Regions from separate parts of the Candidatus Desulfolinea nitratireducens genome, predicted to be linked through region 1. Evidence: riboswitches for the same ligand, from Rfam matches in the RefSeq annotation. Region 1 holds a riboswitch; the other holds the start of a gene.
What was found. A riboswitch is a leader RNA that binds a small molecule or an ion and turns the genes downstream of it on or off. The one in region 1 is predicted to bind cobalamin.

Region 1 (9,085 bases):
TATTGTTGTTGATCCTTCCTGGGATGGCGCCCTGGTTGCCAAAACCGCCGCTGAACAAGGCTGGCAGATCAAAGAAATTTGGCTCACCCATGCCCACTTCGACCACATTGGCGGAGTGGCTGAACTAGTGGATGCCCTTCCCGAAGCCCCCCCTGTTCTTCTGCACTCTGATGATCTTGATCTGTGGAAAAAGGGTGGTGGGGCGGCGTTATTTGGTTTCAAGATTGACCCGGGCCCTGAGCCTGAGACTCTGATAAATGGACAAATCCTTCAGCTTGGAAAATTTTCATTTGAAACCCGCCATACTCCGGGACATCGCCCCGGTCATTGTGCTTTCTATTGTGCGGATGCAGACATCCTGTTTAGCGGAGACCTGATCTTCTATCGTAGTGTTGGCCGTACAGACCTCCCCGGCGGCGATTGGGCAACCTTGGAGGCGAGCATCCGTGAGCAGGTATATTCCCTCCCCGATCAGACGCGCATTCTCTCTGGTCATGGCGAGGAGACAAATGTGGGTGATGAAAAAGAGAATAATCACTTTGTTAGGGCATAATCGATGTTTACAAAACCCTCCCAACGTTTTCCATTATTATTTGTAGCTGTACTTGTGTTATTTGTCGCCATGTGGAGTGGTCTCTTGCGTATGGGTTGGCAATGGCCCACTTTATCCCCCTGGCCGATGGCGCATGGGCCTTTGATGATCGCAGGCTTTTTAGGTACCTTGATCAGTATTGAGCGCGCCGTTGCCCTCAATAAATCCTGGTTATATGCAGGGCCAGTATTGAGCGCCCTGGGAGGGCTTTATTATGTCGCAGGTGGAAATGCGATTCTTGGCGCCCTCTTGATGACTGCGGGGAGCTTTGGTCTTGTTGTCATCTTTGTCGTGATCCTGAAACAACATCGAGCAGACTACACGGTCATTATGACCCTGGGAGCCATCGCCTGGTTTATTGGAACATTGCTTTGGTTTCTGGGCCTGCCTATCTTTCAGATCGTCTTGTGGTGGAGCGCTTTTCTTGTCTTGACCATCGTTGGCGAACGGTTGGAACTAAATCGAATTATGCCTCCATCTCAAAGACGACGAGTCATTGGGTTAATGACAATTGGCGTTTATTTACTTGGTTTAATTCTGTCACTCTTCTGGTCTGATGTGGGTACTCGCACCATTTCTGCGGGGATGCTCCTCATGGCGCTCTGGCTTCTTCGCTTCGACATTGCCCGCATCACGGTTCGCAAAACGGGACTGGTGCGCTTTGTCGCTATTTGTCTCTTGAGTGGCTATGTCTGGTTGGGTGTCAGTGGAGTGATCGGCTTATATTCTGGAGCTGTTTTTGCCGGTCCGATTTACGATGCTTATCTGCATACGGTTTTTGTCGGCTTTACCTTCTCTATGATCTTCGGTCATGCGGCGATTATTTTCCCGGCAATCCTGCATTTACCAGTCAAATATAGCAGCAAATTCTATTATCCATTGATTCTTTTGCACATATCCCTGATTCTACGTGTTGTTGGAGATTTGAATTTTCAGCAGCCTTTACGCTTATGGGGTAGTCTCTTCAACGCGATTTCAATTCTGTTGTTTTTGGGGATTATGGGAAGAACGATCTATATTGGGAGTAAAGAAGCAGGTGAAGAGGCGCAAGCATAAAAAATAACATCATGAAGATGGCTTCGCATCTATCGCGAGGCTCTTTTCAAATCCTATTGATTTCAGTAAATATTTATCTAGAGGGAGCTGGATGAATTACGTTTCTTGCTCATTTTATGGGAAACCTGAGTAAGGGGGGAAGGTTATCCAAATAATTGCGGCCGAAAATCATCTCAAAAAAGAATATCACGCGGTATAATGGGCGTAGAGCTTTAACATTTTATTTTTGATCAAGGTACCTTTTCCCCCGGATGGGAAGGTTCAAAGGCGAAGCCGGTTTAAGTCCGGCGCTGTAGCGCAACTGTAAGTTCCGTCAGGAACAAGCCAGGACGCCCGCCTTGATTAGTCTCCACACCCCTCGCAGAAAGGAGGTGGAAAGCGTTTATATCACTAAACCATTCCTCTCCCCTACCGCAAGGTAGGGGATTTTGATTCTATAAATACCATACCGATAAATATAGATTGTTGGAGAGATAAATGATAAACAAGAAAAAAATACTTTTTTTAACAGTGCTATTCTCATTTGGACTGTTGCTCGGAGCCTGTACCCCTGCTGCAACCCCACCTGAAATTCCTGTTGAAGTAGAATCCACCGATGTTCCGAAACCTGCTGAAGAACCACAACCAGAGGGTATGATCTTTGTTGACGATTTAGGCAATACGATTGAGTTGAGCGAATACCCGCAAGCCATCGTTTCCATTTCGGCCTCTACCACAGAGGTTCTGTTTGCAATCGGTGCCGGAGATCAGGTTGTCGGGCGCGATGAGTATTCTGTGTATCCTGAAGCAGCCCTCGATGTCACCAGCGTAGGTGCGTTATGGGAGGAGTTGCCCACAGAAGCCATCCTGGCGCTGGAGCCAGACCTGGTCGTTGCGGCTGAGATTATCTCGGAAGACCAGGCTCTGGCCTTGCGCGACCTCGGGTTGAATGTTTACTGGCAGGCCAACCCCGCCTCGTATGAAGAGCTATTTGAAAACTTACGTGATTTTGCCAGGCTGACGGGTCACGAAGCCGAAACCGAAATCCTGATTACAGACCTGGATGCACGTGTCAAAGCTGTACAGGAAAAAGTTGCTCCTGTATCTTATCTCCCTTCTGTCTTTTACGAATTGGATGCAACTGATCCGGCCAATCCCTGGACGACGGGGTCTGGCACATTTATTGATTATATTATCACCATGGCCGGTGGCATCAATGCGGCTTCTGCGCTAGAAGGTGATTATGCTCAGATCAGTACCGAAGCATTGATCGCTATCAATCCAGAGATTATTTTGCTGGCCGATGCACCCTATGGTGTTACTCCTGAGATTGTTATCGCACGCCCAGGTTGGGATGCCATCACTGCTGTCGCTGAGAATGCACTTTATCCTATCGACCCCAACATGATGAGCGTTCCTGGCCCCCGTCTGGTGGATGCTCTGGAAGAAACTGCCAGACTCTTGCACCCCGAGATATTTGAGTAAGCCCGATCATACGAGGCTTCATATGCTGACCGTGAAAGGTTATGGAGCCTCGTCCCGCTTATTATGATCCGCAAACGACCTTATTTAATGAATACGATCTTGTTGCTCACAGCCTTTGTGATCAGTATTGCGCTGGGTGCTGTCTTCATTCCTCCGGAGACTATCTTCCGGATCCTGGCAGCTCAAATTCCTGGGATCAATATCAATCCTGATTGGCCAAATTCATTTTCAGCCATCATCCTGGCTGTGCGCCTTCCGCACACGGTTCTGGTAGTCCTGACAGGAGCAGCCCTGGGGAGCAGTGGGGCTGCGTATCAAGGATTGTTCCGTAATCCGCTTGCTGATCCTTATCTGATCGGTGTCGCTTCAGGGGCTGGACTAGGTGCGGTGTTTGCAATGTCACTTAACTGGCCGACAAACTTGCTGGGATTTTATTTGGTGCCTGCCGGCGCCTTTGTGGGGGCGATCCTGACCGTAGTATTGGTCTACAATCTGGCGCGTGTAAATGGTATGGTCCCGATGACGACGCTTATCCTTGCCGGTGTGGCTGTAGGAGCCTTTGCTTCGGCAATGACTTCCTTTTTGATGCTGCGTACCGATTTGCAACTTCACCGGGCAATTTCATTTTTGCTCGGTGGTTCACCGATGGCAGGCTGGAATCCTGTCATCGCAGCTTTGCCTTACATGCTTGCAGGCATGGGGATGCTATCCATCTCTGGACATATGCTAAATGTGCTCCAGTTCGGGGAAGAAGAAGCCAAGCAGATGGGGCTGAATGTTGACCGGGCTAAAATATTCATCATTGTGACAGCATCCCTGACCACAGCGGTAGCAGTTGCATTTTCGGGAGTGATCGGCTTCATAGGTTTGATCGTCCCGCATATGATTCGCATTCTGTGGGGGGCGGATTACCGGCGCCTCGTCCCGCTATCCATTTTGGGAGGTGGCAGTGCGTTGCTGCTGGCCGATATGCTGGCGCGTATCCTGTTGGCTCCCTCTACCCTGCCTGTGGGGATTGTGACCGCCCTTGCTGGCGCGCCTTTCTTCTTGTGGATTCTGCGCCGTGCAAAGCGAGAGGTCTTCTGGTAATATGCTAAAAATAGACTCTCTTACAGTTGCCTATGGCCAGAAAAGGGTGCTGAAAAATATTACCATTGAGGCCCTTCCCGGAGAAATAATCGCTTTGATCGGCCCGAATGGTGCCGGAAAAACCACGCTTGTGCGAGCCGTAAGCGGGACAATACCCACCGAATCCGGGCAGATCTATGTCAATGGGAAAGATTTATCCCGTTTTTCAACCGCGGAACGGGCCAGGGTTTTGGCTGTTGTTCCTCAAACACGGCAATTGGGAGGTGCTTATTCTGTTGAGCAGGCCGTGATGATGGGACGTACAGCCTATATGAGCTGGCTTGGGCGTGAGAGCCAGGAGGATAGAGATGCTGTTCGATTGGCGTTGGAGCAAGCCCAATTGCAGGATTTTGCTGACAGGTCGATCGCTCAATTATCCGGGGGCGAACAACAGAGGGTATTGCTGGCGCGAGCCCTCGCTCAGTCAACCCCTGTTTTATTGCTTGACGAACCCACAAATCATCTGGACTTGCAACACCAGACAAATTTATTATCGCTGATAAAAAGACTTTCGATAGAGAAAGAATTAGCTGTTTTGATGGCCGTCCATGATTTGAATTTGGTTTCATTTTTTGCAGATAAAGTTGCCTTGCTGGTCGGTGGAGAGCTAATAACCTTTGGTACTCCGCAAGAGGTGATCTGTGCAGAAAATATCAGTGAGGCCTATCAAACGCCGGTTGAGATTATCCCTCATCCAGTTACGGGTGCGCCGATCATTTTTCCGCAAGGCGCATTGGAACAAAAGTAATAGAGAGGCAAAATGGCAAAAAAGAAAAAGGGCCTGGTGATCGTCAATACGGGAAAAGGGAAGGGGAAATCCACTGCAGCCTTTGGTGTGGTTTTACGCGCATGGGGGCGTGGGATGCGCATCTGTGTTCTCCAATTCATCAAATCAGAGAAGGGAAAATGGGGTGAGGTTAAAGCCGCCACAAAACTGGGAATTGACTGGCTTTCCACCGGGGATGGATTTACCTGGCGTTCAAAAGATATGGATGAGACCATTGCACGCGCGCAGCATGGTTGGAAATTGGCACAGGAAAAGATCACCAGTGGCGAATACGATTTGATCGTTTTAGACGAATTTACCTACCCATTGGATTTCGAATGGTTGGATGTGAATGAAGTGATCGCCTGGTTGCAGGAAAACAAACCGCCCATGCTGCATTTGATCATCACTGGGCGCAATGCACCACAGGAGTTGATAGATTTTGCCGATATAGTCACGGAAATGAAAGAAATCAAGCATCCTTATGAAGATCAGGAAATTTCTGCACAGCCAGGAATTGAATTTTAAAGCCGTACCTGGCGGATTGGATAAAAAATGATAACTTCACTTCTGACTGCTTTCCAATTTTTGACCACCTTTCCGGCACTTATCCGTCGCCCATTTACCTCACAGGAGCTGGGTCGATCTGTGGGCTATTTCCCGGTGGTCGGCCTGGCGCTGGGCGGGGTGCTTTATGGATTGGGAAGTGGCCTGGAGTTGATTTTTTCAACGCAGATTGTCTCGGTCATCGTCCTGGCAGCCTGGTTGCTGCTCACCCGTGCCCTGCACTTTGACGGGTTTCTCGATTCATGCGATGGTCTATTTGGCGGATTCACTCCAGAGCGACGCCTGGAGATCATGAGGGATTCGCGCGTTGGCGCATTTGGTGTGGCTGGTGGAGTCGTGTTGCTGCTGTCAAAATATGCCGCCATGACCTCTCTCCCGAATCTTTCTGGACTTTTGCTTGCTCCCGTTTTCGGACGCTGGGCATTGTCTATTGCAATCTTCGCTTTCCCATACGCCCGCGAAAAAGGAATGGGGCGCGGTATGAAAGAGAACGTCCGTTGGCCACAAGTCATTCTGGCTACCGTTCTGACTGTCTTGGGAGCCTGGTTCTTCGCTGATTGGATCGGCTTATTGACCTTCGCTATCTCAGGAATAATACTTTGGCTTGGCGCAAGCTTTATTTTACGCCGCGTCCCCGGCCTGACCGGAGATAGTTACGGCGCCCTATGCGAATTGATCGAATTGGCTGTTTTGCTTATTTTCACAACCGGAGTGGCAATATGACCGGAAAAGTTCTCGTAGTTTTAGGCACCTCCTCATCCGTTGGAAAAAGCTTGCTGGTAGCTGGCTTATGTCACCTTTTCGCCAGACGAGGAGTGCGGGTTGCACCCTTCAAAGCGCAGAATATGTCCAACAACGCTGCCGTTTGCCCGGATGGCTCCGAGATCGGACGTGCGCAGGCTACCCAGGCAATTGCCTCCGGCCTGGAACCTCACGTGGATATGAACCCGGTCCTGATCAAACCTGAAGCGGATTCTCGCTCACAGGTGGTTGTTATGGGGCGGCCCTGGAAAACGCTTTCCGCAAAAGACTATTATCCGAATAAGAAGATGCTTTGGAAGGAGGCAACGGCTGCCCTGGATCGACTGCGTGAAAAATACGAACTAGTAATTATTGAAGGTGCTGGCAGTGCGGCTGAACTTAATTTAAAAGAGGGCGATATAGTTAACATGGCGATTGCGCGTTATGCAAAAGCCCCTGTACTATTAGCTGGTGATATTGACCGTGGCGGGATTTTCGCACAATTAATTGGCACAGCCTGGTTACTGGAGCCTGAAGAGCGCGAACTGGTAAAAGGCTTTATTGTCAACAAATTCCGCGGGGATATATCGCTGTTCTCAGATGGGGTCAAAATTTTGGAAGATAAAACCGATATTCCGGTCTTGGGTGTAGTGCCCTATTTACAGGGTCTATTCATCCCTGAAGAAGATGCGGTGGCGTTGGACAATCCCTTTGAGAATTCTGTCTCACCAACTGACGAACTCGAGATAGTCGTGGTACATCTGCCCCGCATTGCTAATTTTGATGATTTCGATCCGCTATCCGCAGAGCCGGGTGTTCGCGTTCGTTATGTGGATAGCCCCGAGCAAATTGGCAATCCCGCGGCGATCATCATCCCGGGGACGAAGAGCACCCTCAACGACCTGGAGTGGTTGCGGTCGCAAGGCTTTGAAAAAAGGATTCAGGAGCATGCACAGAAGGGAGGCGCTGTCGTTGGGATATGTGGCGGTTACCAGATGCTGGGAGAACTTGTCCATGATCCGGAACATGTGGAATCAGCACTGGAAAGCGCCCCCGGATTGGGTTTGCTTCCCATTGAAACAGTTTTTTCTGGTGAAAAAGCCACTCATCAGGCCAGTGCCCAAATAGAAAATGGTTCTGGCTGGTTTGCTGATATTGAAGGTGAAATAATAAGCGGATATGAAATTCACATGGGTCGTACCGATAGCCAAAGCCCCTGGATGAAACTTATAGAACGCAGTGGTCAATCGGTTCAGGTGCCGGATGGAGCAACCAGCGAGGACGGAAAAATTTGGGGATGCTATCTGCATGGATTGTTCTCGAATGAGAATCTACGCCGAGCCTGGTTGAAAGATGTAGGTTGGAGTGGTGAAGAGGCAGGAAAGAAAAACCCATTCGCGGCTTCCCTGACACGTTTGGCGGATACTCTGGAAGAAACCCTGGATATGGAATATTTGGAGAAGATCATATGGGAAAATTAACCTTGGTTCTCGGTGGCGCGCGAAGTGGCAAAAGCTCCTTTGCAGAAAAGAGGGCCAAAGAATCAGGTGGTGAGAATGTTCTTTATGTCGCCACGTCTGAGATCAAAGATGAGGAGATGATCGAGCGGGTCAGGAAGCATCGCACCGAGAGGCCATCCACCTGGGGGACGATAGAAGCCCCCCGAAATGTTGCCCAAGCTATTCGTGAGGCAGGTAGCACGGCACGTATCATTTTACTGGATTGTATGACCTTCCTGGTTGCCAATCATCTGATGGATGCGGCCGCCCCGGTAGGCGATCCCTTTGAAGACCCAAAGGCTGATCCCTTCGAACCTGAAATCGAGGCGAATGTGATTGTCGAAGTGGAGGCTTTGGTCGCTTATGTCCGGGAGACAGAGGTAGAACTGTTGGTTGTATCGAATGAGGTTGGTCTGGGGGTTGTCCCACCCTATGAATTGGGACGCGCCTATCGAGATATTCTTGGACGTGCCAACCAAATCCTGGCATCTCATGCCGACGAAGTGCTATTGCTTGTAGCGGGTATTCCGATGCAGGTAAAGTAGGGGCGGACGGCTGTCCGCCCTTATAAAAATTATCCCGCCAACCCCAGCTCAGGTGCAATACGGCGCATGGCTTCGATCACATTCGTGATATGTTCAGATAATTCGACGCCAAATTCCCCGGCACCTTGTTCCATCTCCTCGCGGTTGGCTCCGGCTGCGAAATGTCTATCTTTCCATTTTTTCTTGACGGATTTCGCTTGTAGATCCATTAACGAACGCGAGGGGCGTACCAGCGCAACGGCGGTGATCAACCCCGTGATCTCGTCACAGGCGAAGAGTGCTTTTTCCATCAGGGAATCACGTGGAATTCCGGTATGTTCCGCATGGCTGAGGATGGCGCGAACGATTGGTTCCGGCACACCCCTCTCCCGCAAGAGGGGAGCGCCCTCAGCTGGATGATCCTCGAGTGTGGGATGAATCTCCCAGTCAAAATCATGCAAGAGCCCGACCACTCCCCAGAGTTCCACATCTTTATTCAACTTTTCGGCGTAAAAACGCATGGCGGCTTCGACGGCAAACATATGCTTGACCAGATTTTCATTTTTGATGAATTCGCGAACTATCGCTAAGGCTTCTATGCGTTTCATTATTCCTCCGGAAAAATTGGTTCAAAATCTCCCAAAACGGGTATGGGATGTATAACATGCACATCCCAGAGTGCAGAGATGGTGGCAAGTGATTCTCGCAAATTCCAGTACCCTCGGGAAAATTTCCTATAGGTACGTCT
Region 2 (9,085 bases), on a different contig from region 1:
CTTTTTTAACAAAGCTACGGTGGTCCAGCCACTCACCCGGTAAGGGCAGGGGGCACATCATACACCACGACCGCCCACCAAGCGGAATGAAAACAAATTTAAGGGCTGCCCACCAAACAATCCAAACGTAAATAATTGCAAAATTAGCATTACCAACCGGTGTCCCGAAAAATGCTGCTATCATAATCACAGCAAAGAAGAACACGTTGGGCACAAAAAGAGCAAATTGGAACCAGCGCTGTTTAAACAACCATTCAACCCATTTAAAACGGGTTAACTCGAACCGCCAACTACCCAGTGGATCCTTTTCAGAGTCACTCCCCCAACGCCGCACAGAAAAAACAGAACCTAATGCAACGAAAAATGTCAATCCCCAAGCAACTGGAAGCTTACTATAAGGCTCAACAACCAGCTCCCCTTGCATAAAGGGGTGCAAGGGACCACAAACCACAGTACAGCGGTAACGGAATAAACCTGTCTTATCGGCAACAAATTCAACACTGGGAGCGGGATCTTGCCTTGGCTCTGCCTCGATTTCAACCCCATAGGTTTCTATAACCAGGCCATGAGTTACATCATCAGCGATCAGGGTTATTTTTACGCGATCCCCTTGATTCACGCGAATCGTTCTCGGAGTATATTCAAAAGTTTGTGCGTGTAATGTAATTTCTCGTGTCGTTACGGATGGCTTTGCAAAAGCCACAACAGGGATCGACACCAACGCAATCACCATTAAAAATAATATGGGATTCAATAATTGCCGATAATTTTTCATGGCCGAATCCTTTCAGTTAATTTTTTACCTAATAATTTCAAATTACTAATTAACACTGCAACTGCCACAGGATGTCGCCGTACAACTTCCACAAGCAGAAGGTGATGTACCTATTGGAACCATATTTCCATCGGATGACATGGAAAAAGTTGCTGGCATTGAAAGCATACGGGAAATTTGTTCGCCTTCACATTCCGGACACCGCCCCGGATCATCGCGCTGTGCCATACTACGCATCAGCTCAAAACGCGAATGACAAGCTTGGCAACGATACTCATAATAAGGCATATTCACACCTACTTCACTTAAATTGATGGGGATGGGATATTGCTATCCCATCCCCCGTCGAACAGGAGAAAACCGGTCTAAGCGGCTTTCTTGGCTCGCAAGAATGGAAGAACAAAGCCAACAGCAGCCAAAATCACGCCCGGCAGCCCAAAGATGAGCAGCAGGAGTCCAGCAGCGCGCGGCTCAAGTTCCAATTGAGAGGCACTGTAATTCTGGATAGCGAACAGGATCAGGATGGTCCCCAGCACAGCCAGAACCCACTCATACCACGTGAGTTTCATTTTGGTGGCAGCAAAGTAAAAGCCAAGAGCAACCACCGCCCCTAAGATTAACCATAAAGTTACAGACATGGGAAAACCTCCTTTTCCTTAGCTTGTCTCGCGAACGGTTTGATCAGTGTGAATGCCGTAGTCCGGATGGTTCTCATGCCACCAGGATTCAGCCGTCTTCTGCGGTTTGCCAAACTCTGTGTACGGGGTGTACAGCAGGTCGTCGATCTTCTTGAGCGTGCCATCGAAAGCCGGCACGGTGGCGGCCATGTAATCACGCACCTTGCTAAAGGATGCCAGATTCTTGCTCGCGAAGGGGCAGACCGCGAAGCAGATACCACAGTTATTGCCAGTCTCGTACCAGTAGCTGCGGCATTTGACCGAATCTTCAAACCAGGCTTTATGGCCCGGGTTATTCCAGCCACCAACTGTCTCCCAAGTAGGCTCTTTTTCAAAGCTAAGTGCCTTGGAGGGGCAGTGATCAGCACACTTGGTGCAGTTCTTGCAGTACTCCAGCAACCCGGCATCGATTGGTTTCGTAGGGGCCATTGGCAGGTCGGTGAGAATCTTGAAGACACGCACCATGGAGCCATATTCAGGGGTGAGTAAGCGGTTGTAGCGTGAGAGCTCGCCCAGCCCGGACATTACACCAAAGGCCGGCGCAATGGCCAATGCATTGGTGGATGATTCGCCCATAGCCATATATCCCAAGCCTCCCAGGAAGAACTGACCACGTTCCTGGACATTTTGTGAACGACGGTATGTTAACGAGGTGGTTTGCGAGCCCAGATGCGTTGGGCAGCGGATCATGGCCTCTTCGGACATCTGCACGGTGTAGGTGATCATCCAACGCGCTTTCTTGGGGATGACACGATAGTCCTCACCCTCTTCCGGCATGTCCGCATCTTCAATGCGCATTTCTTTCCCATCAGGGTCTTTGGCATAGATTAGCTTCTCGGTGGTGTTGGTATCCAGTTCCGTAACGCCAACCGTGCCGGCACCGTAATGGCGCAGGGCAGCCGAAACGATCATAGTCGCTTCTTCCGGAGTTCCAGTCCAATTAGGAACACCCAGTTTTTCGGGGGTTTGGACTTTTTCTGGATCCTGGATAAATACCCTGGACACACCACCTTTACCCGCACCTGATTTCAAAGCATGGTCCTTCAGGGTATAGCCGTCGCGGCCTTCCTTGATGTACTTATCCATATTGGCAGTGCGAATCTCAGTCAATTTATCGAGTCGATCCTGGCTAAGATATTTTGAAAACGAACGGCGGGCTGTTACTTCTCCCTCAGCAATGCGCTTAACTTCATCCCAGCGAATTTCTGTCGTTGGTTCATCAACTTCCTTGATGAAGCTCGGACGCTTGAGGCTATAAGGCTTATCAGACATTTGCTCACCAGCAACGACCATGGGGGCCAAGCTGGCAACTGCGCCTAATTTACCGAGTTCTTTCATGAACTCTCGTCGTGTTAAACTTTCAGGCATTTCGCATTCTCCTTTCTTACATATGAAGAATTGTTGGGTTCCCACTCCCTTCCGCGAGGCCTGTGGAAATACCGATCAGGTGGGCGACCTGGCTTGACAGTTTCATAGCATCAAATAAACTATGCCACCATCTTACAGTTGCGGGACAGCGCCGGACTTACTTGCCAATTATGGCTAAAGATCACCGGCTTCGCCTAAGAACCTTCCCATCCGGGGGAGAGGTACACTGATCGAAGTTTAGACTTTATGTGCAATAGCACAATTGGACGCAATTACGCCCTTGCATAGAAAACCCCTGGTGATTTTTTCTTGTTTCGCCTCCTTTCCACTCTTCTTAACAAGTGGCTAAAAAAACTACTCGATAATAATCGTCATATCAATCCATGAATGGATTGTGCAGCCTGCACGATACTCGCCAGGTACATCGTAAGCAGTCCATAAGCGACGAATGGTCTGGCCAGGAATAACGATCATTTCCTGTAATCCGATGTCGGGGGCAACCAGATTATGGTCTTCGTTCAAATCACCTTCTTTTGTGTCACTGTTATAAATAACAAACAGTACCTTTTGCCCTGCCGGGATAGTGACGGTATTGGGAATAATCTCATCTACTGTGAATTCCAGCTCAACGACCATCGCATCTTCTGCCCCTGCGGGAACAGGTTCGTCCATAATGATCTCATCGCTCCCACTGCTGCCACCTCCACAGGCGGATAACATCAAGGTGAGAAGGAACAGCACGGTGATAAAAATATTTCTTTTTGTTTTCATTCTATCTTCCTCCAAAATTTGAATAGATCATCTTTTGTCTCGAGTTCAAGATTTATCCTTGGTCTCGTCAAATACTTCTTCAGCAATGTTGGCCACGCCTGAGGAAATATCTGAGAAAACTCCCTGCATTGCACGGATTGCCTCTTTAGCTTTTCCTGCTAGTCGTACAGTTTCCTTTGGGCCAACTACCAAAATGGCAAATAAGAAAATCAAAAGAAGTTCGCTTGCACCCAAATTGAAAAATCTCATTGCTTACCTCACACAGCTTCCATAGCCAATGCTTTACGTCGAGCACGTTCAGCCAGCCAAGCCAAAAAGATACCAACTTCATAAAGCACCACTAATGGCGCCATAACCAACAGCATATTAAAAGCATCAGGAGTTGGCGTCACTACTGCCGCTAACACAGCAATAGATACCAACGCAACTCGTCGTCCTTTTGATAGTTGCTTAGCTGTTACCAAACCCATTCGGGCGATCAACCCCAACAAAAGCGGTGTCTCGAAGATAATGCCTGCGCTGAGCATAATTGTTGTAACAAAGCTGATATAGCCATCTATCGAATATGTTGGTTGAACCAGATCGTTCATAAAGCCTTGCAAATATCCCACCGCAAGTGGGACCATCACAAAGGCGGCGAAAGTTACGCCGAGGGCAAAAAAGAATCCAAGCCCAAACACCGATGTCACCAAAATACGTCGCTCACTACGCTTTAGCCCTGGTAAAAAGAAGGCCAGTATTTGATAGAGCAAGTATGGCATCACCAGCACTACCCCCAACAACATCGCCACACGGAAATAGACAACAATCGATTCTGTTGGATGTAAAGCCACGGGCTTGACCGCATTCATGTAATCCAACAATATCTGCAGCACCTGCTCCGTGAAAGCCAAGCTAATAGAGAATGTCACTAGTAAGCCGATGATGACACGCCCCAAGCGTGTGCGAAATTCCTCTACATGCGCCCAGAATTGCATCCTGCGTTCACGCCGGGATTTCCTTAAATCGTCCTTATTTTGCTTTTGATCAGTATCCATTATTCAACGATGCTTCTCCCTTGTTTTTAACTTGCTGATTCCGCAGGTTGCTCTTCTGCTTCTTTTTCATCTTTTTCCGCAAAATTACTGCGAAACTCGCGAATCGCTGATCCTAATTCGCCACCGATTTTGCTCACTCTGCCCACTCCAAAAATGAGCAATACGATCACAAGAATAATGATCAGTTCTGTTGGTCCTAAGCTTGGCATGGTTTATCTCCTTTTGTTTGGCTTACTCAGATGATGTGACACCTTCAATCAACTCATAGCCTTCCATAACATGACAATAGCTACACGATTCTGGAATTTCATCGGAACCGAAATTGATATGACAATAAGAACAGGTTGTATCTTCGCCATAATGTCCATCATGAGGGTTAGGCTCGTAGACGGCCGTCAACTCTTCAAATCCTTCTTGAGTTTCACCATGACACTCCAGACAAATATCGTTTGGCGGAGGGCCAACTGGAGGCCAGTCCACATGGCAATCTTCGCAAACTAAATCCTCTACCTCCTGCCAATGAACGGTGTCCAAACTCGGGGTAACAAATGTTTCATAGAGGTCTAAGGTCTTTGGAAAATGCGGCAATTGCTGAACTAGCTTTTCGAAGATTTCACTATTGTCCACAATCTCAAAATTGACCCCTTCCCAATCCAGTCCGTGGCAAGCCGAATTTGAACAGAACGAAGTGTTGTTGGCTTCTCCAAAGTTGGTTACGTCATGGCACTCGCTGCAAGTTTCATTTTCATCTTCTTCATCGTACATATACCGATGCAAAGCAATCCAGTTGGCGTTATGATGACTATTTGGTTGTTGTTCATGGCTAATATTAATTTCTGTAACAAGATCATCAGGCCCGGCAATCACAGGGACAGCGTGACAAAGATTGCATTCTATGCGAACAGCAAAACCACCAAAGTCAAAATGCTTACCATCATGACAGCGGAAACATCCCGGATCATTCATGTGCCCCATATTGCTCGCGTAAGTATCCCAATCCACTTTTTGTTCAGGGAAGATACTTTGTGTGTATATCTCTTTAATTACGCCAATAGCTTGGTCAACGCTTTCCAAGTTTTCTTGATAGAACTCTGCGTATGTGTCTCGGTAATAATTTCCTAACGTATCCATCTCTCTCAAAGCAGCGTCTTGCGACTCGTATGGCTTACTCAGTAGGCGCACCGCATTTTGGCGTATTCCAGGGATATTCACGGAAATTACTCCCCGAGATATGGCTAGGTCAATGGCATTTTCAGGTTGGTGGATCGTATGTGAAATACGATTATGACAGGTAATGCAATCCATTTCTTTTAGTTCAGCTTCATCTATCGAGTAAGGATCAAAATCAGAACTGATGTCAACATACTCGCTAACAATTCCGCTTTCTGGGTAAATCACTTTTACATACGGAATTTCCTGTTCGCTTCCATCCGTTGGATAATACAAAACCTGGTTTTGCGTATGCCAGTGGATCCCTTTCCCCAAACCCTCTCGCACAGTCCCACCCCCTGTTTTCAGAATCAGGTAAGTTCGATAGAGGGTATTCTCTTTGTCAGGAGAGTAATGGTAGATGACACGCTGGCTATCGTCAGAGAATTTATCCGGGTTATGGCAACGCTCGCATACTTCTCGCGCAGGCCTTAATGTCTTTACATGCAATGGGTACTCATAATTTTTGGAAACAGCCGCTACAACATGCTGGATATCCCCCAGTTTTCGTGTGATCTGATTGCCAACAAAAGCACGACCAATATGGCATTCAACACATTTGACTTCAGCATGCGGAGATGCCTCATAGGCTATATTTTCTGCCGGATGTATTCCATGACAAGCAGAGCCGCAAAACTCTGTTGAGTTCGTATACTCCCAAGTATAAGTGCTTGTGATTACCATAAGTAAGAAAAGAATACTTAGCACCAAATATGGCATGATTTTTACCCAACGCGAAGCATCAGATGCTGGATAAAAAAACTTTTTAATCGCGCTAAAAGCTCGCTTCATGTATTTTCCTTAATTCCAACGGCAAAATGAATCGAAACAGGGTAAGACTGTTCTCACTTATGGTAGCAAAAGCAACCCGTCTGGAATAGCGGGAAAAACCTGTTCTTTTGTAGGGCTTTTTCTGACAAGCTTAAACTTTCTGTCCCCCATTGATTTTGCACAAAAAACTTACAGTAGACGAGAGCGCCGAATAATCCAAAAAACAAAGCCTGTAAGTGACAATACTACAACTATTAGCCAATAAATCATGGCTGCTCTTTGTTCTAATTCCTGATGGCTGGCAATGGCACTCTGCAAAAAAACGATTTCCAAGAAAAGCCATATCCCCCACAGTATCCATTCATACCAAGGTCGGCGAACGATTTTGATTGTGAAATATTCTTTGTCTTCACTCATACGAACACCAATTAATCTTCATCGATGGTCTGCTCTGTATTAATCCCATACTCAGGCAAATTCAACCACCACCACTCTTCGGGGCTTTTCTGAGCACCATAACTAAAAGCATCATCCAAGCTTCGCAGCAGCCCATCTAATGTAGGGAAAGATGAAATACCACCCTTAACCCAATTATGGAGCCAAACCTTATTCTTTTTCGCAAACGGGCAAACAGAAAAACATATACTGCAATTCGTGCCTGCCCCTTCCATCATATATGTACGGCACTTAAGAGAGTGTTCAAAATAAGCCTTATGCCCAGAATTATTCCATTTCCCTTGAACGTCCCAAGTTGGCTCGTCGTCAAGGCTTAATGCGCTAGCAGGGCAAGTCTCTGCACACTTTTTACAACTACTGCAGAACTGCATAATCCCCGCATCAATTGGTTTATCTGTAGTAACCGGCAAATCGGTAATCATTTTAAATATCCTCACCATAGGACCAAATTCCGGTGTTATCACGCGATTATGTCTCCCTAACTCTCCCAAACCAGCCATCACAGCTAGAGCTGGTGCAATTCCTAAGCCATTTACATTCGCCTCCCCCAAACACTGATATCCTAATCCACGTATAAACTCTTGGGTTTTTATTTGAATATCCAAAGCACGGCCATAAGACAAAATTGTCGTTTGTTCAGCAATTGCGGTTGGGGCTCGTTTAAGGGCATCAGCAGACATCTGAACAGTATAGACAATAACCCACTTTGCTTTGTGAGGAATAACACGCTTCTCAGTTGTTTCATAGGCAATATCTACATCCTCGAAAACGATTTCTTTGCCATCGGTGTCGTAAGAATAAATCAACTTTTTCGTTTGCTCGTTGAGTTCAACAAACCCAACTGTAGCTGCGCCAAAATGCCGCATAGCAACCCTAAGGATACGAGCTGCATCGCTTGAACTCCCCTTCCAAGTTGGAACACCACGTTCCTCGGGCGTTTGTGCCTTTTGCAATCCAAGAAAAGAGCGCTTCGATGATGAAGAACTGGCCTGGGCTGCTGAAAGAGCTTGATCCTTTAATGTATAGCCCGGGACCTTTTGTAGCAAACGCTCCTTTTCTTTTCCAGCAGCAATTTTTGTCAGGCGATTAACTTCTTCTTGTCCGACATAATTGATGAAACCCGAACCACGTGCAGCTGTTCGCGCGTCAAAACGCTTTACGCTCTCCCAGGAAATTTCAACAGTTGGTTTATCTACCTCACGCACCCACCATGGACGCTTCATCCGCCCTGCTTCATCCAGGATTATTTTGCTATGTGGCAAAACAGATTTCTTACGAGTCGGGGGGCTAAAGGATCCAACAGCAAGCGACGATGTAGATAATCCGGCTAACTTTAGAAAATCTCGTCTACTAATTTTTTTTCGCTTCTCTGTCATCGTTTTGATCCATAAAAATTGACATTCCTACTATTATCATAGTAACAAAAGCATTATCATAAAACTATCAGGAAAAATATATATACGTGTAGGGGTATTCCCGACAGGACCTAAACTTTATTCTATCTGTAAATAAAAATATTATTTTAAGGGATGGTCGCCATTTAAAAGACCAGCTTTAAGTGCAAAATCTATAATCTCTGCACGGCTATCCAGATCAAGCTTACTCATGGCTCTTTGCCTATAGGTATCGACGGTTTTAGGGCTCAGAGCAAGCTGATCTCCAATTTCCTTGCTGGTATAACCCCTTGCTACCAAGCGCAAGACTTCTATTTCACGCTCAGAAAGCATAGAAAGCAAGCGCTTTTCATCCTGTTTCGCTAACATTCCGTTGATCATTTCCGTTGCTGCATCAGGATGCAAGAAACGCTTTCCCTGATGAACTGTGCGAATCGCTTGTAATAAATCTGTATGCGCAGAGGATTTTGGAACAAAACCGTCACATCCAGCCTCAATAGCACGTAGTACTAATTCTCGATCACCATACATGGAAAGGATCACTATACGGGCGGACAACTCGTGACGTCGGATCTCGCTAACCACATCAATACCATTACTATCTGGCAAACCAATATCAAGAACAAC

Region 2: it holds a riboswitch for cobalamin, as region 1 does, so the genes downstream of both, AC3DOM_RS09950 (reductive dehalogenase) here and AC3DOM_RS08145 (ABC transporter substrate-binding protein) in region 1, are expected to answer to the same signal.

Annotation. Positions count from the first base shown of each region.
Region 1 covers NZ_CEYOSI010000072.1:1,187-10,271, forward strand. Annotated here, with positions in the region: gene AC3DOM_RS08135 (MBL fold metallo-hydrolase) at 1-553, shown strand, start outside; gene AC3DOM_RS08140 (hypothetical protein) at 557-1,648, shown strand; cobalamin riboswitch at 1,865-2,003, shown strand; gene AC3DOM_RS08145 (ABC transporter substrate-binding protein) at 2,126-3,112, shown strand; gene AC3DOM_RS08150 (FecCD family ABC transporter permease) at 3,176-4,201, shown strand; gene AC3DOM_RS08155 (heme ABC transporter ATP-binding protein) at 4,203-4,988, shown strand; gene cobO (cob(I)yrinic acid a,c-diamide adenosyltransferase) at 5,001-5,534, shown strand; gene cobS (adenosylcobinamide-GDP ribazoletransferase) at 5,562-6,296, shown strand; gene AC3DOM_RS08170 (cobyric acid synthase) at 6,293-7,795, shown strand; gene cobU (bifunctional adenosylcobinamide kinase/adenosylcobinamide-phosphate guanylyltransferase) at 7,783-8,358, shown strand; gene AC3DOM_RS08180 (HDIG domain-containing metalloprotein) at 8,388-8,945, opposite strand; gene AC3DOM_RS08185 (SanA/YdcF family protein) at 8,945-9,085, opposite strand, start outside.
Region 2 covers NZ_CEYOSI010000098.1:127-9,211, forward strand. Annotated here, with positions in the region: partial or broken gene AC3DOM_RS09935 (cupredoxin domain-containing protein) at 1-775, opposite strand, end outside; gene AC3DOM_RS09940 (FmdB family zinc ribbon protein) at 821-1,063, opposite strand; gene AC3DOM_RS09945 (dehalogenase) at 1,141-1,413, opposite strand; gene AC3DOM_RS09950 (reductive dehalogenase) at 1,432-2,820, opposite strand; cobalamin riboswitch at 2,882-3,065, opposite strand; gene AC3DOM_RS09955 (cupredoxin domain-containing protein) at 3,175-3,591, opposite strand; gene AC3DOM_RS09960 (twin-arginine translocase TatA/TatE family subunit) at 3,637-3,840, opposite strand; gene tatC (twin-arginine translocase subunit TatC) at 3,849-4,628, opposite strand; gene tatA (twin-arginine translocase TatA/TatE family subunit) at 4,655-4,837, opposite strand; gene AC3DOM_RS09975 (cytochrome c3 family protein) at 4,860-6,629, opposite strand; gene AC3DOM_RS09980 (hypothetical protein) at 6,798-7,025, opposite strand; gene AC3DOM_RS09985 (reductive dehalogenase) at 7,037-8,440, opposite strand; gene AC3DOM_RS09990 (response regulator) at 8,582-9,085, opposite strand, start outside.